3 regions of the Kitasatospora sp. NPDC092039 genome follow, and region 2 is predicted to be linked to each of the others. Evidence: riboswitches for the same ligand, from Rfam matches in the RefSeq annotation. Region 2 holds a riboswitch; each other region holds the start of a gene.
What was found. A riboswitch is a leader RNA that binds a small molecule or an ion and turns the genes downstream of it on or off. The one in region 2 is predicted to bind thiamine pyrophosphate.
Positions count from the first base shown of each region.

Region 1 (7,560 bases), 220 kb from region 2:
TATGCCGAGGGAGAGATGCCCCTTGGTAATGCGTCGGAAACGAGCACCGGACGATCCCGCGGGCCCATTTCGGGCGGGACGCCCGACGGTCGACATCAGGTCATTCCCCGCTCACCCTGCGTCGCCCGGGCGCAAGAATTCCGGCAATATCGCGCGGGGAAGGTTTGACTGCCGACCAGAGTGACCGGATCGGCGGGCTACCGCGATCGGTGCGTCGGCGGATCACCGGCCGAGCTGCGCCAACACCTCCGCGGGCCGGTTGGTGATGATCGCGGACACCCCGAGTTCCAGGCAGAGCTCGACGTCGGCCGGGTCGTCCACCGTCCACACGTGCACCTCGTGCCCCAGCTCGCGCAGCCGGGTCACCAGCTGCGGGCGGGCCCGCACCAGCTCGATGCCCGGGCCGGCGATCCGTGCCCCGCCCGGCAGCGGCGAGCCCGGCCGCAGCCGTCCGAGCAGCGGCATGGTCCGCTCGAACAGGAAGACCCGCCGGTACTCCGGTGCGGTGGCGGCCACCCGGCTCAGCGCGACCGAGGAGAAGCTCATGATCCGGGCGGACGGGCGGTCGCCGTCCCGGGTCGCGCCGATCTTGAAGCGCTCCAGCGTCCGCAGCAGCTCGGTCTCCACCCGGCCCCGGAAGCGCACCGGGTGCTTGGTCTCGATCGCCAGGTCCACCGGGCGGCCGCACTCCACCACCAGCTCCAGCAGCCGCTCCAGCCGCAGCACGCCGCGCAGCTCCGGGTCGGTGCTGGGGCGGCCGGTCTTCCAGGCGCCGAAGTCGTACGCCTCCAGCTCGGCGAGGGTCATGGCCGAGACGGTGCCCCGGCCGTTGGAGACCCGGCCGATCCGGCGGTCGTGGACGCAGACCAGCGCGCCGTCGGCGGTGACCCGGACGTCGCACTCCAGCGCGTCCGCGCCCTCGTCGAGCGCGCGCCGGTAGGCCGCGAGGGTGTGCTCGGGCAGGGCGTGGGAGGAACCGCGGTGGGCGATCACCTGGACGGGCGGCACGGTGCGCGCCGTCGTCGAGGACAGGTCTGGGCTGGTCACGGGCCCAACGATAGGCGGCGGAGGTGAAGCGCGGACGAAGCCGGCCCCAACCTGTGGGGCCGTCTTCGTCCGCTCGGTGCCGGGCGGTTCCGTTCAGTGCCCGGTGGTTCCGTTCAGCGCCCGGCGGTGCGGCGGCCGAGCGGGGTGAGCGCCCAGGTGACCAGCGCCGGCACCACGAAGGCGAACAGCGAGGCCGAGGTCCACTCCTGCGGGCTGAAGTGCAGCGCCTCCCGGGCGGAGGTCCAGAAGTCCGTCCACCAGTCGGCCACCCGGGTCGGCGCGATGAGCTGGTAGACCGCGAAGCCCAGCGCCCACGGCAGCAGCATCAGCCAGCGGGACGGCGCGTCGGCGGAGAGGTTCCAGCCGCGCCGGCCGGCGCCGAGGAAGTAGTCCACCGCGAGCACCGCCAGCAGCGGTACGAACACCGAGCCGATCAGGCCGAGGAAGCCGTAGTAGGTGTCGGTGAACTCGTCGATCTGCAGCGCCAGCACGGTGGTCAGCGCGCCGATCGCCCCGGAGAGCACCCGGCGGTCGACCTTCGGCAGCAGGTTCTGCACCGACATCGCGGTCGAGTACACGTTGGCGAAGGACTGGTCGGTCTCGCGCAGCACCAGCACCAGCAGGAACAGCCAGCCGGCCCACACGCCGAGGAAGGAGTCGAAGATCCGGTTCGGGTCGCCGTCCGACTGCAGCAGCGCCATCAGGCCGAGCACGTAGCACCAGACCTGGGCGATCGTGTAGCCGGAGAAGCTGCCCCAGAACGCCGAGCGCGGGGTGCGCGAGTGCCGGGTGTAGTCGGCGGCCAGCGGGACGAAGGAGACCGACACCGCGATCATCGCGTCGGTGGCGCCCAGGAAGCCGTGCCAGTTGCCCGCGCCCGGGTCCGGCACGCCCTGGCGGCCCAGCTGGACGGTGAAGTACACCATCGCCACCGCGACCGCCCCGGCCACGAAGCGGCGCAGCACCGCGATCGAGCCCAGCGGCCAGATGGTCAGCGCGGTGGTCAGCGCGCCCGCGAGCAGGACGAACAGCCAGCGGTAGCCGGTGGTGTGCGCGACGGTCTGGGCGCCCGCCGAGATGGTCAGCAGCTCGAACACGCCCCAGCCGACGCACTGGACGATGTTCAGCACCGTCGGCAGGTACGACAGCCGGGTGCCGAACAGCCCGCGCAGGTTCGCCATCGCGGGGGCGCCGGTCCGGGCGCCGATCAGCGAGGCCACGCCGAGCATCGCGGTGCCGACCGCCGTGCCGACCGTGATCGCGGTCACCGCGGCGGCCAGCGACAGCTCGCTGCCGGGGGCGCCGAGCACGGTGGCGGCGGTGGAGAAGCCGATCAGGCTGACGCCCAGGTTCATCCAGAGCGCGAAGTGGTCCCGGAAGCGCAGCGTGCGCGGCGGCTCGGTGTCCAGGACCAGGGGCGCTTCGACGTGGTCGGGGCGCTCCAGGACGGCGGTCGCGCCGGGAGCCGGGGTGTCCGGACCGGAAGCGGGGGCGTTCGCGCCCGAAGAAGAGGATGGCGAAGCAGGCGGCATGGCCGATACTCCCTACGCCGGCATTACCCGGACAGGTTCCGGCGGTCAGCGCCCCCTCGAACGGCCGTCACTCGTGTGGCGTACGGTCGACATGCGCACTCTCAGCCTGGTGGGTCCAAGCTCCCGCGTGTCAGTTTGGAGCGACAGGCTAACCGGCACGGGGGCGAACACCCAAGGCCGAGGGCGTGCGGTCCGCATCGCGGGACGCCCGGCGGGGAGGGGAGCCTCGGCCGTCGGTACCGGCGTCGGTACCGGCGTCGGTGCTGGTTCCGGTGTCCGTACCGGGTCGGTTCCGGTGTCCGTACCGGGTCGGTTCCGGCGCCGGTGTCGGTGCCGGCTAAGGATTCTTATGAGTTCTTCAGAGGGGTCCTTACGGCAAACGAATCGACAGTGCGAAAAACTATGGTCCTTGGTTCTGCCAGCTATGGAGGTCGTCCGTGAGCACCGAGCGCGAGGTTGGGCCCACCGGGCCGCAGGGGGAGCAGCCCGCAGGCCTGGGGGCGGCCGAGTCCGCTTCCGAGGGCCCCGCTCAGGGCGGGCACAAGCCGACCATGGCCTTCCGGCGGGTGCCGGAGCCGGAGGCGGGCGCGGCCGGGGCCGCTGCCGTCGAGGCGGCTCCGCCCGTCGACGCCGGGTCGGCCGAGGGCGTCCCGGCGCCGGGTGTTCCGGCGGACGCGGGCCAGGCGGAGGGCGGCCACAAGCCCACCGTCGCCTTCACCAAGGTGTCCGCGCCGCAGGCCCCGGCCGCACCCGTGGCCGCCGCCGGGGAGCCGGCCGTCGACCCGGCCACCGGGTACATCGACGCGCCGCCGCCCGTCCTGCTGCCCGCCCCGCAGGCTCCGGCGGCCCCGGCCGCCGCCGCGCCCGCCGCCCCGGCGCTGCCGCCGGCCGGCAACCCGTACGCCACCCCGACCCACGGCGTCCCCGCCGCCGGTCCGCACGAGGGGTACGGCGCCGCCCCGGCCGTTCCCGCCGCCCCCGCCGCGCACGGCCACCACCCTTTCGGGGCCGGCCAGCCGCTCGGCGGCTGGGGACCCCACGACTCCGCCTCCGGCGGCGCGGGCTACCCCGGCGGCCCGGCGGGCCCGCTCGGCTACCCGGCGGACCACTCCGGCGCTCCGGGCAGCCCCGGCGGCCCGCGCAAGAAGCGCGGCGGCCTGGTCGCGCTGATGACGGCCGTCGCGCTGGTCGCCGGTGTGGCCGGCGGCGTGCTCGGCGTGACCGTCGCCGACCGCTCCGACAGCGTCGGCTCCGCGAACGACCACCGCAGCACCACCGTCCAGGCCAGCGACACCCAGAAGAACGAGCCCGCCCCCGGCTCGATCGCCGCCATCGCGCAGAAGGCGCTGCCCAGCGTCGTCACCATCAAGGCGCAGGGCAACGGCGAGTCGGGCACCGGCACCGGCTTCGTCTTCGACACCGAGGGCCACATCCTCACCAACAACCACGTGGTCGCGCCGACCCTCAACGGCGGCAAACTGACCGTCAAGTTCGCCGACGGCAGCTCCTACGGCGCCTCCGTGCTGGGCCACGCCGAGGGCTACGACGTCGCCGTGATCAAGATCGACAACCCGCCCAAGAGCAAGCTGGCCCCGCTGCCGCTGGCCGACTCCGACAAGGTCAACGTCGGCGACGCCACCGTCGCGATCGGCGCGCCGTACGGCCTGGAGTCCACCGTCACCAGCGGCATCATCAGCGCCAAGGACCGCCCGGTGGCCTCCGGCGACGAGACCGGCTCGCAGGCCTCGTACATGAACGCCCTCCAGACCGACGCCTCGATCAACCCCGGCAACTCCGGCGGCCCGCTGCTCGACTCCGGCGGCGCGGTGATCGGCATCAACTCGGCGATCCAGTCCAACGCCTCGTCCAACGGCCGGGCCGGCAGCATCGGCCTCGGCTTCGCCATCCCGATCAACCAGGCCAAGTGGGTCGCGGACACCCTGATCAAGACCGGCAAGCCGGTCTACGCCAAGCTCGACGTGCTGCGCAACGACGACTACAAGGGCGACGGCGCGCAGATCCAGACCAAGGACATCCAGGGCCAGCCCGCCGTCACCCCCGGCGGCGCGGCGGACAAGGCCGGCCTCAAGCCGGGCGACGTCATCACCAAGCTCGGCGGCGTCCCGATCGACAACGGCCCCGCCCTGGTCAGCCGGATCTGGACGCACAAGCCCGGCGAGACCGTCGACGTCGAGTACACCCGCAACGGCCAGACCTTCAACACCAAGGTCACGCTGGCCGAGCGGGTCGGCGACCAGCCGTGACCCCCGCCGGTGCCCAAACGTGTGCGCCGAACCCCGCCGGACCCGTTAGGCTGACCTCCGCCTGGAGAGCTGCCCGAGCGGCCTAAGGGAACAGTCTTGAAAACTGTCGTGCGGTGACCCCGTACCGTGGGTTCGAATCCCACGCTCTCCGCCGGTAGGGAACCACCTGCTCAGGGCGGGTGCCGACATCGTTCGGCACCCGCCCTCGGTGTTTCCCGGGGGGCGGCGGGCGGTCGGGGTTGACCCTGACACGGTGGCAGGGGGTGGAGTGGTCGCACCATGTTGAACATCGGAGACTTCGCCAGCCACGGCCGGGTGTCGGTGCGGATGCTGCGCCACTACGACGCGATCGGGCTGCTGCGGCCGGCCCGGGTGGACCCGGTCAGCGGGTACCGCTCGTACGAGGCGTCCCAACTCGCCCGGCTCAACCGGGTGATCGCGCTCAAGGAGCTCGGCTTCACCCTCCAGCAGGTCCGGGACGTCCTGGACGAGCGGGTGGACGCGGCCGAACTGCGCGGGATGCTGCGGCTGCGGCGGGCCCAGCTCGCCGAGGCGATCGCGGCCGACGAGCTGCGGCTGGCCCGGGTGGAGGCGAGGCTCCGGACGATCGAGAGCGAGGGGACCATGTCCGCGCAGGATGTCGTGGTGAAGCCGGTGCCGTCCGTCCGGGTGGCCCAACTGGCCGGTGTGGCCGCGAGTTACGAGCCGGAGGACATCGGACCGGTGATCGGGCCGCTATTCGCCGAGCTGTGCCGGCGGCTGGCCGCGGCCGGGGTCGAGGCGGCCGGCCCGTCCGTCGCCCACTACCGGGACGCGCCGGAGGGCGGCGGCTCGGTGCTGGTGCTGGCCGCCGTCCCGGTCGGCCCGGCGGTGCGGCCGGACGGGCACGACTTCGAGGTGCTCGACCTGCCGCCGATCGAGGCGGCGGCGACCATCGTGCACCGCGGTGCGATGGACGAAGTGCTGGGCACCGTACAGGAGTTGGCCCGGTTCATCGACGAGAACGGCTACCGCTCGGCCGGCTACGCCCGGGAGCTGTACCTGGAGTGCCCGGACGACCTGGCGGGGTGGGTCACCGAGATCCAGGAGCCGGTGGCCCGGCGGTAGCCGCGTTTTGCCCTCGACCTGGTCGAGGGCCCTAGCGTCGCCCGGCATGACCACCGCCACCGGCTCCCGTTCCAGCACCGCCACCGGCACCACCGCCGGTTCCGGCGCTCCGACCTCGGCGGCGCTGCCCCGGACGTACCTGTGCTGGCTGGCCGGCGTCCAGACCGGACTGCTGGGCGACGCCGCGCTGTACTTCGCCCTCGGCTGGGCCGCTTCCGCGCACGGCGGCGGCGCGGCCGGGCTGGTCCTGACGGCGGTCACGGTGCCGCGCACCGCGCTGGTCCTGCTGGGCGGCGCGGTCGCGGACCGGTTCGGCGCCCGGCGGGTGATGCTCGTCGGGGACACGGTGATGCTGGTCGCGACCGTCGCGCTGGCGCTGGTGGCGGCCGACCGGGGGACGCCGCTGTGGCTGCTGGTCGCGGCGGCGGCCGTGATCGGCACGGTCGACGCCTTCCACCTTCCGGCGAGCGGTTCGATGCCGCGCCGGCTGGTGCCCGCCGACCGGCTGCCCCGGGCACTCGCCCTGCGGCAGGCCGGCGGGCAGAGCGCCGTCCTGCTCGGGGCGCCGCTGGGCGGTCTGCTGGTCGCGGTCGGCGGGCTGTCCGGTGCGGCGCTGGCGGACGCGGTCAGCTTCGGGGTCGTGCTGCTGGTCCTGCTGCGGGTGCGGCCCCGGGAGGACGAGCCGTCCGGTCCGTCGGCCGGTCTGCTGCGCGAGGCGGCCTCCGGCGTCCGGCTCGCCCTCGCCGACCCGCTGCTGCGGGCCGCGCTGCTGCTCACCGGTGCTGCGGCCGGGGCGCTGCTGCCGGTGGTGTCGCTGCTCGGCCCGCTGCTCGCCCGGGCCCACGGCTGGACGGCCGGGCCGGCGGGACTGGTCAGCGCCGGGCAGGCGGCCGGGGTGCTGGCGGTGGCCGCCCTGGTCGCCCGGCGCGGTGCGCTGCCCCGGGCCGGCGTGGGGGCGGCGGCCGGGCTCTGTACGGCGTCGGCGGGGACCGCGCTGCTGGCGCTGGCCGCGGGACCGGTGGCGGCGGTGGCCGGCAGTGCGGTGGCGGGCCTCGGCTCGGGGCTCTTCGCCTGCCACCTCGGCCCGCTGGTGATGACCGGTGCGCCGACGACCCATCTCTCCCGGATCCAGGCCCTATTGACGCTGGTGCAGGGCCTGGCCCTGGTGCTCTCGAACGCCCTGCTGGGGCTGCTCGCGGACACGGCGGGCGCCACCCTGCCCACCCTGCTCTGCGCCCTCGCCACCGCCGCCGCAGGCCTCACCGCCCTGGCCGCCCCGGCCCTCCGCCGGGCCTGAGCCCACCGGGCATCCCGCTCGTGCGGCAGCGCCCCCAGCCCGTCCGCCGTGCGGCTCCTCCCTGCCGCTCTGGCGGTGCCGCCCCCTCCAGCCCGTTCGCCCCTCCTTCCCTGCCTCCAGTCCGTCCGCCTCCCTTTCCCCGCCCGCCCCGGGGCCCACTTGCCCGCCCCGTCCCGTCCGGGCAGAGTGCGGAGGTGGAGGCGGTCGGGGCGGCGAGTGGAGGCGGCGATGAGTGATCTGACGGACCGACTGGCGCAGGGCCTCCCGGACGGGGCCGTCGTGGTGGATCCGGACGTGACCGCCGCGTACCGCC
Region 1 covers NZ_JBIVSD010000003.1:165,267-172,826, reverse strand. The annotation lists gene ACIQI7_RS07070 (glycerophosphodiester phosphodiesterase) at 223-1,047, opposite strand; gene ACIQI7_RS07065 (purine-cytosine permease family protein) at 1,161-2,579, opposite strand; TPP riboswitch at 2,572-2,716, opposite strand; gene ACIQI7_RS07060 (S1C family serine protease) at 3,131-4,843, shown strand; tRNA gene ACIQI7_RS07055 (tRNA-Ser) at 4,907-4,994, shown strand; gene ACIQI7_RS07050 (MerR family transcriptional regulator) at 5,123-5,950, shown strand; gene ACIQI7_RS07045 (MFS transporter) at 5,997-7,247, shown strand; gene ACIQI7_RS07040 (FAD-binding oxidoreductase) at 7,476-7,560, shown strand, end outside.
Region 1: another riboswitch for thiamine pyrophosphate. It lies ahead of ACIQI7_RS07065 (purine-cytosine permease family protein); the one in region 2 lies ahead of thiC (phosphomethylpyrimidine synthase ThiC).

Region 2 (3,896 bases):
GATGGCGGCGAGCACGTCGGCAGCGCTGACGTCGGCCGTGGTTTCCCGGTTCAGCCTCGCCATCATCTCCGCCATCGTGGGCTTGGAGGCCTCCCTGGCGATCAGGTCCTGCATGAACGACTGCAGCGACTTGCCGGCCTGAGCTGCGCGGACCTTCAGGGTCTGGATCTGGTCGTCCGGGACGTCCCGGATCGTGAGGACAGTCATGTCTGCATTCTAGCTCCACTATCTGCGGAATGCAGATAGTGGAGCCGCCGGAGGCGGGAGCGACGAAGCGCCGCCCCGGGAAGCGATACTCCCGGGGCGGCGCTCCGGTGCCGGGCTCCGGCGTCAGTCGGCCAGCGGGAGGTAGACCCGGTTGCCCTGGGCCGCGAACTCCTCGGACTTGGCCTGCATGCCGGCCAGCGCCTCGGCGTCGAACTCGGTGTCGACGGCGCTGGAACCGTCGCCGTGCTCGTCCCGGATCTTCTGGCTGATCTTCATCGAGCAGAACTTCGGACCGCACATCGAGCAGAAGTGGGCGGTCTTGGCGGGCTCCGCGGGCAGGGTCTCGTCATGGAAGTCGCGGGCGGTCTCCGGGTCGAGGGCCAGGTTGAACTGGTCCTCCCAGCGGAACTCGAAGCGGGCGTCGGAGAGGGCGTCGTCCCAGGCCTGGGCGCCGGGGTGGCCCTTGGCCAGGTCGGCGGCGTGGGCGGCGATCTTGTAGGTGATCACGCCGGTCTTGACGTCGTCCCGGTTGGGCAGGCCCAGGTGTTCCTTGGGGGTCACGTAGCAGAGCATCGCGGTGCCCCACCAGGCGATCATCGCGGCGCCGATGCCCGAGGTGATGTGGTCGTAGCCGGGGGCGACGTCCGTGGTCAGCGGGCCGAGGGTGTAGAACGGCGCCTCGTCGCAGATCTCCTTCTGGAGATCCATGTTCTCCTTGATCTTGTGCATCGGGACGTGGCCCGGGCCCTCGATCATCACCTGGACGTCCCGCTCGCGGGCGATCCGGCCGAGCTCCCCGAGGGTCTTCAGCTCGGCGAACTGCGCCTCGTCGTTGGCGTCCGCGATCGAGCCCGGGCGCAGCCCGTCCCCGAGCGAGAAGGTGACGTCGTAGGCGGCGAGTATGTCGCAGAGCTCCTCGAAGTTGGTGTAGAGGAAGTTCTCCTGGTGGTGCGCCAGGCACCAGGCCGCCATGATCGAGCCGCCGCGCGAGACGATGCCGGTCTTGCGGCGCGCGGTGAGCGGGACGTAGCGCAGCAGCACGCCGGCGTGGACGGTCATGTAGTCGACGCCCTGCTCGCACTGCTCGATGACGGTGTCCCGGTAGACCTCCCAGCTCAGCTCCTCGGCCTTGCCGTCCACCTTCTCCAGGGCCTGGTAGAGCGGCACGGTGCCGATCGGCACCGGGGAGTTGCGCAGGATCCACTCGCGGGTGGTGTGGATGTTGCGGCCGGTGGAGAGGTCCATGACGGTGTCGGCGCCCCAGCGGGTGGCCCAGGTCATCTTCTCCACCTCCTCCTCGATCGAGGAGGTGACGGCCGAGTTGCCGATGTTGGCGTTGATCTTCACCAGGAAGTTGGTGCCGATGATGGCCGGCTCCACCTCCGGGTGGTTCACGTTGACCGGGATGACGGCCCGGCCGCGCGCCACCTCGGCGCGCACGAACTCCGGCGCGAGGCCCTCCCGCAGCGCCACGAACTCCATCTCCGGCGTCACCACGCCCCGCTTGGCGTAGGCGAGTTGGGTGACGGCGACGCCGTCGCGGCCGCGCAGCGGGCGACGCGGGCGGCCGGGGAAGACGGCGTCCAGGTTGCGCAGGTTCCCGCCGCGCGGCGAGGTGTGCTTGATCCCGTCGTCCTCGGGGCGCGGCTCGCGGCCGTCGTACTCCTCGACGTCGCCGCGCTGGCGGATCCAGGGGTCCCGCAGCGCGGGCAGGCCGCGCCGCACGTCGGGCTCGTAGGACGGGTCGGTGTACGGGCCGGAGGTGTCGTACAGCGGGACGGTCCTGCCGTTGGTGAGCCGCACCTCGCGGTACGGGACGCGCAGGTCGGGGCGCGATCCCTCGCGGTGGGCCTTGCGCCAGGCCGGGGTCGGGTAGCCGGTGCGCTCGCTGCTGGGGGCGCCCTGGGCAGACTGCGGCTGTGCTTCGAACGTGGTCATCTGACCTCTACTCCCTACGCCGGCATTACCCGGTCAGGTTCCTGCGGTCGACGCAGCCGTCGGTCCGTCCGTCGACGTCCCGGTCAGCGCCCTCTCAGCCCGGTGCTCCGAGCTCCCGCGTCGCAGGCGGTGTTGCCTGCACACGACGCCCAACACCGTAGCGAGCGGATCGCCGCAGGTCCAGAGCGCCTCCCGGCCCGCCCGCGCGGCCGCCCCCGGCTCAGTCGCGTGGGCCACCGGAGAACGGCCGAGGCCCGGCGCCCCTCGTGGGAGGGGACCGGGCCTCAGGGCGGCGTTGCGGGGTGGCGGGTCAGCTCCTGGCGGCCTTCTTCACCAGGACCACCACGGCGGCCGCGATGCCGACCACCACCAGCAGCTTGATCACGATCGAGAGCAGTGCGCCGACGACGCCGAACACGAACGCGACGACGTTCCAGGCCAGTACCAGGACCAGCACCGGGATGACGATGTTGCGCACCCAGGAGGGCAGCGACTTCCAGAGCTCAGCCATGTCGGTTCCTCTTCTCCCCTCGGGTCGGCCGCCGTCCGGTGCCGCATCCCGCTTGCTTTCGGTACTTCGATCGTACGGGGGCGCGAGTGCCGGAACGAGGCCCGGCGGCCCGGAGAGAACCCCGAGATCACCCCTACCCCGACCCCCCGGGTGACCCCGGAGAACTCGTCCGGCGGAGCACAACCTCCGGCGTTCCGGAGCGACCAACTGGTGCCGGGAGCAAGGCCGGTCGGCGAACGGCTCAGACCGGCCAGCGCTCGCCGCGCCAGGCGGCGTCCCAGAACATCCACTCGTAGCGCGAGGTGGTCACGAAGTGCTCGACCACCCTGCGGCGTTCGGCCGCGGAGAGCTCCTCGCCCAGCCGGTCGGCGAGCGCCAGCACCCGGCGGACGACCGACTGGAAGGCCTCGTCGCCGTAGGTGGAGATCCACTTGGCGTAGAGCGGGTCGGGCGAGCCCTGGGCGAGCAGCGCCTCGCCGACCCGGGCGTAGATCCAGTAGCAGGGCAGCACCGCGCCGACCGCCTCGGCGAAGGAGCCCCCGTAGACGGTGGCCAGCAGGTAGCTGGTGTACGCCCGGGTGGTGGGCAGCACCGGCTCGGCCGCGGCCTGCTCGGCGCTGCCGCCGAAGGCGGTCAGGAACTCGGCGTGCATGCCCTGCTCGGCGGCCAGCGCGCCGACCGCGTCGTCGGCGAAGGCCCGGACGTCCTCCTCGCCGGGCGCCTTGGCGGCGCAGACGGCGAGCGCGCGGGCGTAGTCGCGCAGGTAGTGAGAGTCCTGGACGACGAAGTGGCGGAAGGCCTCGCGCGGCAGGGTGCCGTCGGTGAGCCCGGCCAGGAAGGGGTGGGCGAGGATCTCGGCGTACACCGGCTCGATGGCCGCCCAGAGTTCTTCGGTCAGCGTCTTGGTGCTCATGACGCGACCCTAACCGGCGGGCCGCACGCGTCCTCCGACGCCCGGGCGTTCAGTCCTCCGGAGGGGAGAACACCACCAGTACCCGCAGTTCCTCGGTGACGTGGTGGAACCGGTGCGGGGTGCCGGCCGGCACGTACACCACCGTGCCGCGCCCGACCGTCGCGGTCTCGGCGCCGACGGTGAGTTCGGCCCGGCCGCTGATCACCTGGTAGATCTCGTCCTGGTCGTGCGGGGTCTGGGTGTCGGTGTCGCCGGGGGCCAGCGCGTACAGCCCGGCGGACATCCGCGGTTCGCGCAGGAACCGCAGGTACGCGCCGTCGTTGGCCG
Region 2 covers NZ_JBIVSD010000003.1:385,480-389,375, reverse strand. The annotation lists gene ACIQI7_RS08025 (FitA-like ribbon-helix-helix domain-containing protein) at 1-207, opposite strand, end outside; gene thiC (phosphomethylpyrimidine synthase ThiC) at 331-2,145, opposite strand; TPP riboswitch at 2,140-2,274, opposite strand; gene ACIQI7_RS08015 (DUF5326 family protein) at 2,456-2,656, opposite strand; gene tenA (thiaminase II) at 2,898-3,569, opposite strand; gene ACIQI7_RS08005 (cupin domain-containing protein) at 3,619-3,896, opposite strand, start outside.

Region 3 (7,560 bases), on a different contig from region 2:
GCCTCCAGCTCCTGCTTGGCCTCCAGGCCCTTGTCGCGCAGCTGGACGATGTCCACCCCGCCCGCCAGCGCCGCGTCCAGGAACTCGGCGAGGTCGCCCTGCTCGCGGCGGGCGTCGGTGCACAGGTACAGCCGGGCGTCGGCGAGCCGGGCGCGCGGGTCGGTGGTCACAGCGCCATGGCCTGGGCGCGGCGCTTGACCTCGGTCGCCCGGTTCTCCCACAGCGCCTGCACCGGGGTGCCGGGCAGCGACTCGTCCTCGGTGAACATCCACGCGATGATCTCGTCGTCGGAGAACCCGCTGTCCCGCAGCACGGTCAGCAGCCCGACCAGGTGCTTGACCGGGCCGTCCTCGTCGATGAAGGCGGCCGGGACCTGCAGGGACTTGTTGGGGCCGCGGCGGACCGCGATCAGGTCACCCTTCTTGACCATGTTGCGGACCTCGGTGACCAGCACACCCCACTTCTCGGAGATGTCGGGCAGGTACAGCCACTCGGGGACCAGGGCTTCAGTCTTGGCATCGATCTCGCTCACGGCACCAGACTGCCACCTCGGACGCCTCCCGCGCACACGGCCCTACGCCGTGGCCGCCTTCAGCGGCACCGCCGGGTCGGCCGCGCGGACCGGATCCAGCGCGGTGCCGCGCTCGATCAGCCGGCGCCCCTGGGTGAGGTCGCGCGGCCGGTCCACGGTCAGCAGCGCGCTGGGCACGCCGTCGCGCAGCCAGAGCACCGACCAGTCGGCGTCCCGCGGGTCGCCGCGCCGGACCAGCTCGTCGCCGTCGGCGTGCCGGCCGGCGTACTGGACCATCCGCCCGAACTGCTCGGACCAGAAGTACGGCACCGGGTCGTAGGCCGGCCCGTCCGCGCCCAGCACGGCGGCGGCCACCGCCTCGCCGGACTGCAGGGCGTGGTCCCAGTGCTGGACGGCCAGCCGGGCCCCGGCCCGGGCCGAGGGGTAGCTGACGCAGTCGCCCGCCGCGAAGACGCCGGGCACCGAGGTGCGCAGCCGCCCGTCCACCACGACGGCGCCGGTCGGGTCCAGCTCGACCCCCGAGCCGGCCAGCCAGCCGGTCGCCGGGCGGGCCCCGATGCCGACCACCACCTCGTCGGCGGGCAGGTGGGAGCCGTCCGCCAGCAGCACCGCGCCGGGCTCGACGGCGGCCACGCCGACCCCGCAGCGCAGGTCGACCCCGGCCCCGGCGTACCAGGCGGCCATCGCCGAACCGATCCCCGTCGGCAGCGCGCCGGGCAGCGGCGCCGGACCGGCCTCGACCACCGTCACCGCACAGCCCGCCGCGCGGGCCGCGGTGGCCACCTCGGCGCCGATCCAGCCCGCGCCGACCAGCACCAGCCGCAGCCCGGGGCGCAGCAGCGCGCGCAGCGCCAGGGCGTCGTCCAGGGTGTGCAGCAGGTGCGCCCGTTCGGCGCCGGGCAGTGCGCGCGGGACGGCGCCGGTGGCGATCACCAGCGAGCCGTACGGGAGGTCGCCGCCGTCGGTGTGCAGCACGCCGGGGGTCAGGCCGGTGGCGCGGCGGCCGGTGAGCAGCTCGATGCCGAGCTGCCCGTAGTCGATGTCCAGAGCCGTGGAGTCGGTCTTGCCGAGCAGCACGTCCTTGGAGAGCGGCGGCCGGTCGTACGGCGCGTGCGGCTCCTCGCCGACCAGGGCGATCCGCCCCCGCCAGCCGCCCTGCCGCAGCTTCAGCGCGCACTGCGCCCCGGCCAGCCCGGCTCCGACGACGACCACCCGATCCGTTCCGCTCAGCTCTGCCACGCCCGTCACTGTACTCAGCCGCCGGCCGGCGGCCGCGGGCCGTCCCGCCCCGCCGCCCCCCGCTGTCCCACCCCACCGTCCCACCCCCGTCCACGCCTCGTACGCGCCTTCGGCCGGGACGACCCCCGGCGTTAAGGTGGGAACACCACACGGGAGCCCGGCGTACCGGGCTGAGAGGCGGGCTGACACGGCCTGCGACCGTCCGAACCTGATCCGGGTCATACCGGCGAAGGGAGAAGAGCAGCCTTGTCACGCTTGCCATCGGGCGCCCACGCCGACGTGCTGGTGATCGGCGGGGGGATCATCGGCCTCGCCGTCGCCTGGCGCGCCGCCCAGCGCGGCCTGCGGAACGTGGTCGTGGTCGACCCCTCCCCCGGTGGCGGCGCGGCCCAGGTCGCGGCCGGGATGCTCGCCCCGGTCACCGAGCTGCAGTACGGCGAGGAGCCGCTGCTGCGCCTCGGGATGGCCTCGAACGAGCGGTACGCGGCCTTCGCCGCCGAACTCACCGAGGCGAGCGGCGGCCAGGACACCGGTTACCGCCGGTGCGGCACGCTCGCCGTCGCGCTGGACTCCGACGACCGCGAGGAACTGCGCGAACTGCACGCCTTCCACCAGCGGCTCGGCCTGGACTCGGCCTGGCTGACCGGCCGGGAGGCCCGCAGGCTGGAGCCGATGCTCGCCCCCGGCGTGCGCGGCGGCCTGCACGTGGCCGAGGACCACCAGGTGGACGGCCGCCGGCTGCTCCGGGCCCTGGTCCTCGCCTGCGAGCGCGCCGGTGTCCTGGTCCACCGGGCCGAGGCGGTCGAGCTGCTGGTCGGCGACGGCCGGGCGGCCGGCGCCCGCCTGAGCACCCACGAGACCGTGACCGCCGACCGGACCGTGCTCGCCGCCGGCCCGCACAGCCACCGGCTGCCCGGCCTGCCCGAGGGGGTGCTGCCCGCGATCCGCCCGGTGAAGGGGCAGGTGCTGCGGCTGCACGTCCCGGACGCCTACCGCCCGTTCCTGTCCCGCAACGTCCGCGCCGTCGTCCGCGGCCGGCACCTCTACCTGGTACCCCGGGAGAACGGCGAGCTGGTGGTCGGCGCGACCACCGAGGAGCAGGGCTACGACACCACCGTCACCGCCGGCGGGGTGTACGAACTCCTCCGCGACGCGCACGAGTTGGTCCCGGGCATCACCGAACTCCCGCTGCTGGAGACCTCGGCCGGGCTGCGCCCCGGCTCGCCGGACAACGCCCCGCTGCTGGGCCCGACCTCGCTGCCCGGGCTGGTCGCCGCCACCGGCCACTACCGCAACGGCGTCCTGCTCACCCCGGTGACCGCCGACCTGGTCGCCGAGTACCTCGCCACCGGCGAAGTCCCCGAGCTCGCACGGCCGTTCACCCCCCTGCGCTTCTCCCCCGACCGCTCCACGACGAAGGCCTCCGCATGACCGAGACCACCCACGACCAGACCGCCCGGAACTCGATCGCCCTGACCGTCAACGGCGAGCCCCGCCGGGTGCCCGCCACGACCACCCTCGCCGAGGTGGTGTCCGCCGTCAGCGCCGCCAACACCGGTGTCGCCGCCGCGCTCAACGAGGCCGTGGTGCCCCGCGGTTCGTGGCCGGGAACGGCGCTGAACACCGGCGACCGGATCGAGATCCTCACCGCCGTGCAGGGAGGCTGAACCATGGCCGACGCCCTCCTCTCCACCGATGGGGACAGCCTCACCATCGCCGGCACGGCCTTCTCCTCCCGGCTGATCATGGGCACCGGCGGCGCCCCCAGCCTGGAGGTCCTGGAGCGCGCGCTGCTCGCCTCCGGCACCGAGCTGACCACCGTCGCGATGCGCCGGGTCGACGCCTCCACCCAGGGCTCCGTCCTGGACGTGCTGACCCGCAACGGCATCCGGGTGCTGCCCAACACGGCCGGCTGCTTCACCGCCGGCGAGGCCGTGCTGACCGCCCGGCTGGCCCGCGAGGCGCTCGGCACCGACTGGGTCAAGCTGGAGGTGATCGCCGACGAGCGCACCCTGCTGCCCGACCCGATCGAGCTGCTGGACGCCGCCGAGACCCTGGTCGACGACGGCTTCACCGTCCTGCCGTACACCAACGACGACCCGGTGCTGGCCCGCCGGCTGGAGGACGTCGGCTGCGCGGCCGTCATGCCGCTGGGCTCGCCGATCGGTTCGGGCCTGGGCATCCGCAACCCGCACAACTTCCAGCTGATCGTGGAGAACGCGGGCGTCCCGGTGATCCTGGACGCGGGCGCCGGCACCGCCTCCGACGTGGCCCTGGCGATGGAGCTGGGCTGCGCCGCGGTGATGCTCGCCTCCGCGGTGACCCGGGCTCAGGATCCGGTGCTGATGGCCGGGGCGATGCGGCACGCCGCCGAGGCCGGCCGGCTCGCCCACCGGGCCGGCCGGATCCCGCGCCGCTTCCACGCCGAGGCCTCCTCCGCGATGGCCGGCCGGGCCGACCTGGACACCCGCGAGCACCCCGCGTTCTGACGCGCCCGCGTGTCACAACCCGGGCACAGCCGGGCCCGGCGGCGACGTCCTCCGGGCCCGGCCGCCGGGGCCGCCACTAGACTCCTCGGGTGGACATGGCACTGCACGACCCCCTGATCGGCACCCTGCTCGACAACCGGTACCGGGTCGAGCAGCGCGTCGCGACCGGCGGGATGTCCACCGTCTACCGGGGCACCGACACCCGGCTGGACCGGGTCGTCGCGCTCAAGGTGATGCACCCCTCGCTGGCCGGCGACGAGGGCTTCACCGCCCGCTTCATCCGCGAGGCCAAGGCGGTCGCCAAGCTCAGCCACCCCAACGTGGTCAACGTCTTCGACCAGGGCGCGGACGGCGGCCACGTCTTCCTCGCCATGGAGTACGTGCCCGGCCGCACCCTGCGGGACCTGCTGCGCGACCGCGGCGCGCTGTCCGTCCGGGCCGCGCTGGACGTGCTGGAGCCGGTGCTGGCCGCGCTCGGCGCCGCCCACCGGGCCGGGCTGGTCCACCGCGACGTCAAGCCCGAGAACGTGCTGATCACCGAGGGCGGCCTGGTCAAGGTCGCCGACTTCGGCCTGGTCCGGGTACTCGGCACCGCCGACGGCGCGCCCACCTCGACCACCACCGCCACCGGCGGCACGGTCATGGGCACCGTCTCCTACCTGGCCCCCGAGCAGATCCTCCCGGACGCCGCCACCGACCAGCGGGTGGACGTCTACGCGGCCGGCATCCTGCTGTACGAGATGCTCACCGGCCGCCGCCCGCACACCGGCGACAACCCCGTCCAGGTCATGTACAAGCACCTGCACGAGGACGTCCCGGCCCCCTCCCTGGTCGCCCCCGCCGTCGGCCCCGAACTGGACGCGATAGTCGCCGGCGCCTGCGCCCGGTCCGCCGGCGCCCGCCCGCACGACGCGGTCGAGCTGCTCGCCGCCCTCCAGCGGGTCCGCCGCACCCTCGCCCCGGCCGAGCTGGACGCCGAGCCGCCGGCCTCCACCCGGCCCAGCCCTCGCTACCCCACCAGCGAGCCGACCTCGGTGATCCAGCCGCTGCCGCGGCCCGCCGACGCCCCGCCCACCGAGCGCACCAGCGTGCTGGACATGCCGCCGGAGCTGATGGACGAGCTGCTCGCCGAGCCCCGCCCGTACGACGAGCCGACCCCGGTGCAGCAGCGCCGGCCGGGCCGGCTGCGCCGTCTCCCGCGCCGGACGCTGATCTGGACGGCCGCGCTGGCCGCCCTCGTGCTGGCGATCGGCGGCGCCACCTACGGCATCTCCCAGGGGCTGTACGGCTCGGTGCCGGGCGTGCTCGGCAAGGACCGGGCCGAGGCGCAGCGGGTCCTGGACAAGTCGGGCCTGCACGGGAGGTTCGTCGAGGTGTTCAGCGAGTCCGTCCCGTCCGGGCAGGTGATCTCCACCGACCCCGGGGTGGGCGCGCGCACCCGCAAGAGCGACAGCGTCACGGTCACCGTCTCCAAGGGCCCCAAGCGGATCGCGGTGCCGGAGCTCGTCGGCAAGAGCACCGCCGACGCCGCCGCGGCTCTGACCGGCGCCCAGCTGACCAGGGGCGGGGTGACCGAGACCTACGACGACACCGTGCCCGAGGGTTCGGTGATCAGCAGCTCGCCGGCGGCCGGGCAGCTGCTGCAGGAGAACTCCGCGGTCGCGCTGGTGGTCAGCAAGGGCATGGTGCCGGTCCCGAACGTCACCGGGATGAGCAAGGACGAGGCGCAGAAGGCGCTCCAGGCGGCGGGCTTCACCATGCAGACCAGCGGCTGGGACGTGTTCGGCGCGGTCACCTCGTCCGGCCAGAGCCCGGCGGCGGGCGAGCGGCGCCCGCAGCGCAGCACGGTGACGGTCAAGTTCTCGCTGTTCTAGGGCCGGTACGGGGTCAGCGCAGCGGCCCGTCGCCGGGCTCCTCCTGGTAGGAGTACCGCTGCTCGCGCCAGGGGTCGGCGAGGTTGTGGTAGCCGCGCTCCTCCCAGAAACCGCGCCGGTCGGCCCGCATGTACTCCACCGCGCGGACCCACTTGGGGCCCTTCCAGGCGTACAGCCGCGGCACCACCAGCCGGACCGGGAAGCCGTGCTCGGCGGTGAGCGCCTCGCCGTTGCGGTGGGTGGCGAGCAGGGTGCGCGGGTCGGCGAAGTCGGCCAGCCGCAGGTTGGCGCTGTAGCCGTACTCGGCCCAGACCATGACGTGGGTGACGCCGGGCGCGGGAGGCACCAGGTCGAGCACGGCGGCGGCCGACACGCCCGTCCACTCGTTGCCGAGGACCGAGAACCTGGTCACGCAGTGCAGGTCCCCGACGACGGTGGTGCGCGGCAGGGCGTTGAAGGCCTCGAAGTCCCAGCTGTGCTTCTCCGCCGAGGCGGTGGCACCGAACACCTGGAGGTCCCAGGTCAGCGGTTTGAAGCGGGGCACCGGCCCGTAGTGCAGGGCGGGCCAGCCGCGCTGCGCGCGCTGGCCCGGGGGGAGCCTCGGGTCAGGCGGCGGAAGCGGTTCGTGTTTCGACTGACCCATGGATCCATGGTGACAGACGGCGGACATGCCTCGGCGCGCGCCCCTTTGCACGGCTTCGCGCCCCCGCCCGTACGGACCAGTGGTCGACCGCCCACCGACACCCTTCGGCATGAACCGGATATTCCGGCACATGTCCTAGTGAGTGTGAACTTACTGGAATTTCCTCCCGAAGCGGTGCCAGGATGCCCAGCACAGGACCCAGCACAGGACCCAGCACAGGACAACGCAGGACACACGCAGGACTCACGGCAGCAGCACGAGCGCAGGAGGCAGCACCATGCAGGGCGATCCCGAGGTCATCGAGTTCCTCAACGAGCAGCTCACCGCCGAGCTGACCGCGATCAACCAGTACTTCCTGCACGCCAAGATGCAGGAGAACTTCGGCTGGACGAAGCTCGCCAAGTACACCCGGCACGAGTCCTTCGACGAGATGAAGCACGCCGAGACGCTCACCGACCGGATCCTGTTCCTGGACGGGCTGCCCAACTACCAGCGGCTGTTCCACGTCCGGATCGGCCAGACGGTCAAGGAGATGTTCGAGGCGGACCGCCAGATCGAGGTCGAGGCGATCGACCGGCTCAAGCGCGGGATCGTGGTGATGCGGGCCAAGAACGACGTCACCTCGGCGAACATCTTCGAGGATATCCTGGCCGACGAGGAGCACCACATCGACTACCTCGACACCCAGCTGGAGCTGCTGGAGAAGCTCGGCGAGGCGCTCTACCTCGCCCAGGTCATCGAGCAGCCGGAGTCCTGAGGCCGTACACCCGGGCCGCTCAGGGG
Region 3 covers NZ_JBIVSD010000004.1:86,608-94,167, forward strand. The annotation lists gene thiE (thiamine phosphate synthase) at 1-170, opposite strand, end outside; gene ACIQI7_RS09965 (Rv2175c family DNA-binding protein) at 167-532, opposite strand; gene ACIQI7_RS09970 (NAD(P)/FAD-dependent oxidoreductase) at 575-1,780, opposite strand; TPP riboswitch at 1,911-2,023, shown strand; gene thiO (glycine oxidase ThiO) at 2,018-3,202, shown strand; gene thiS (sulfur carrier protein ThiS) at 3,199-3,438, shown strand; gene ACIQI7_RS09985 (thiazole synthase) at 3,442-4,260, shown strand; gene pknB (Stk1 family PASTA domain-containing Ser/Thr kinase) at 4,356-6,134, shown strand; gene ACIQI7_RS09995 (molybdopterin-dependent oxidoreductase) at 6,148-6,777, opposite strand; gene bfr (bacterioferritin) at 7,055-7,534, shown strand.
Region 3: another riboswitch for thiamine pyrophosphate. It lies ahead of thiO (glycine oxidase ThiO); the one in region 2 lies ahead of thiC (phosphomethylpyrimidine synthase ThiC).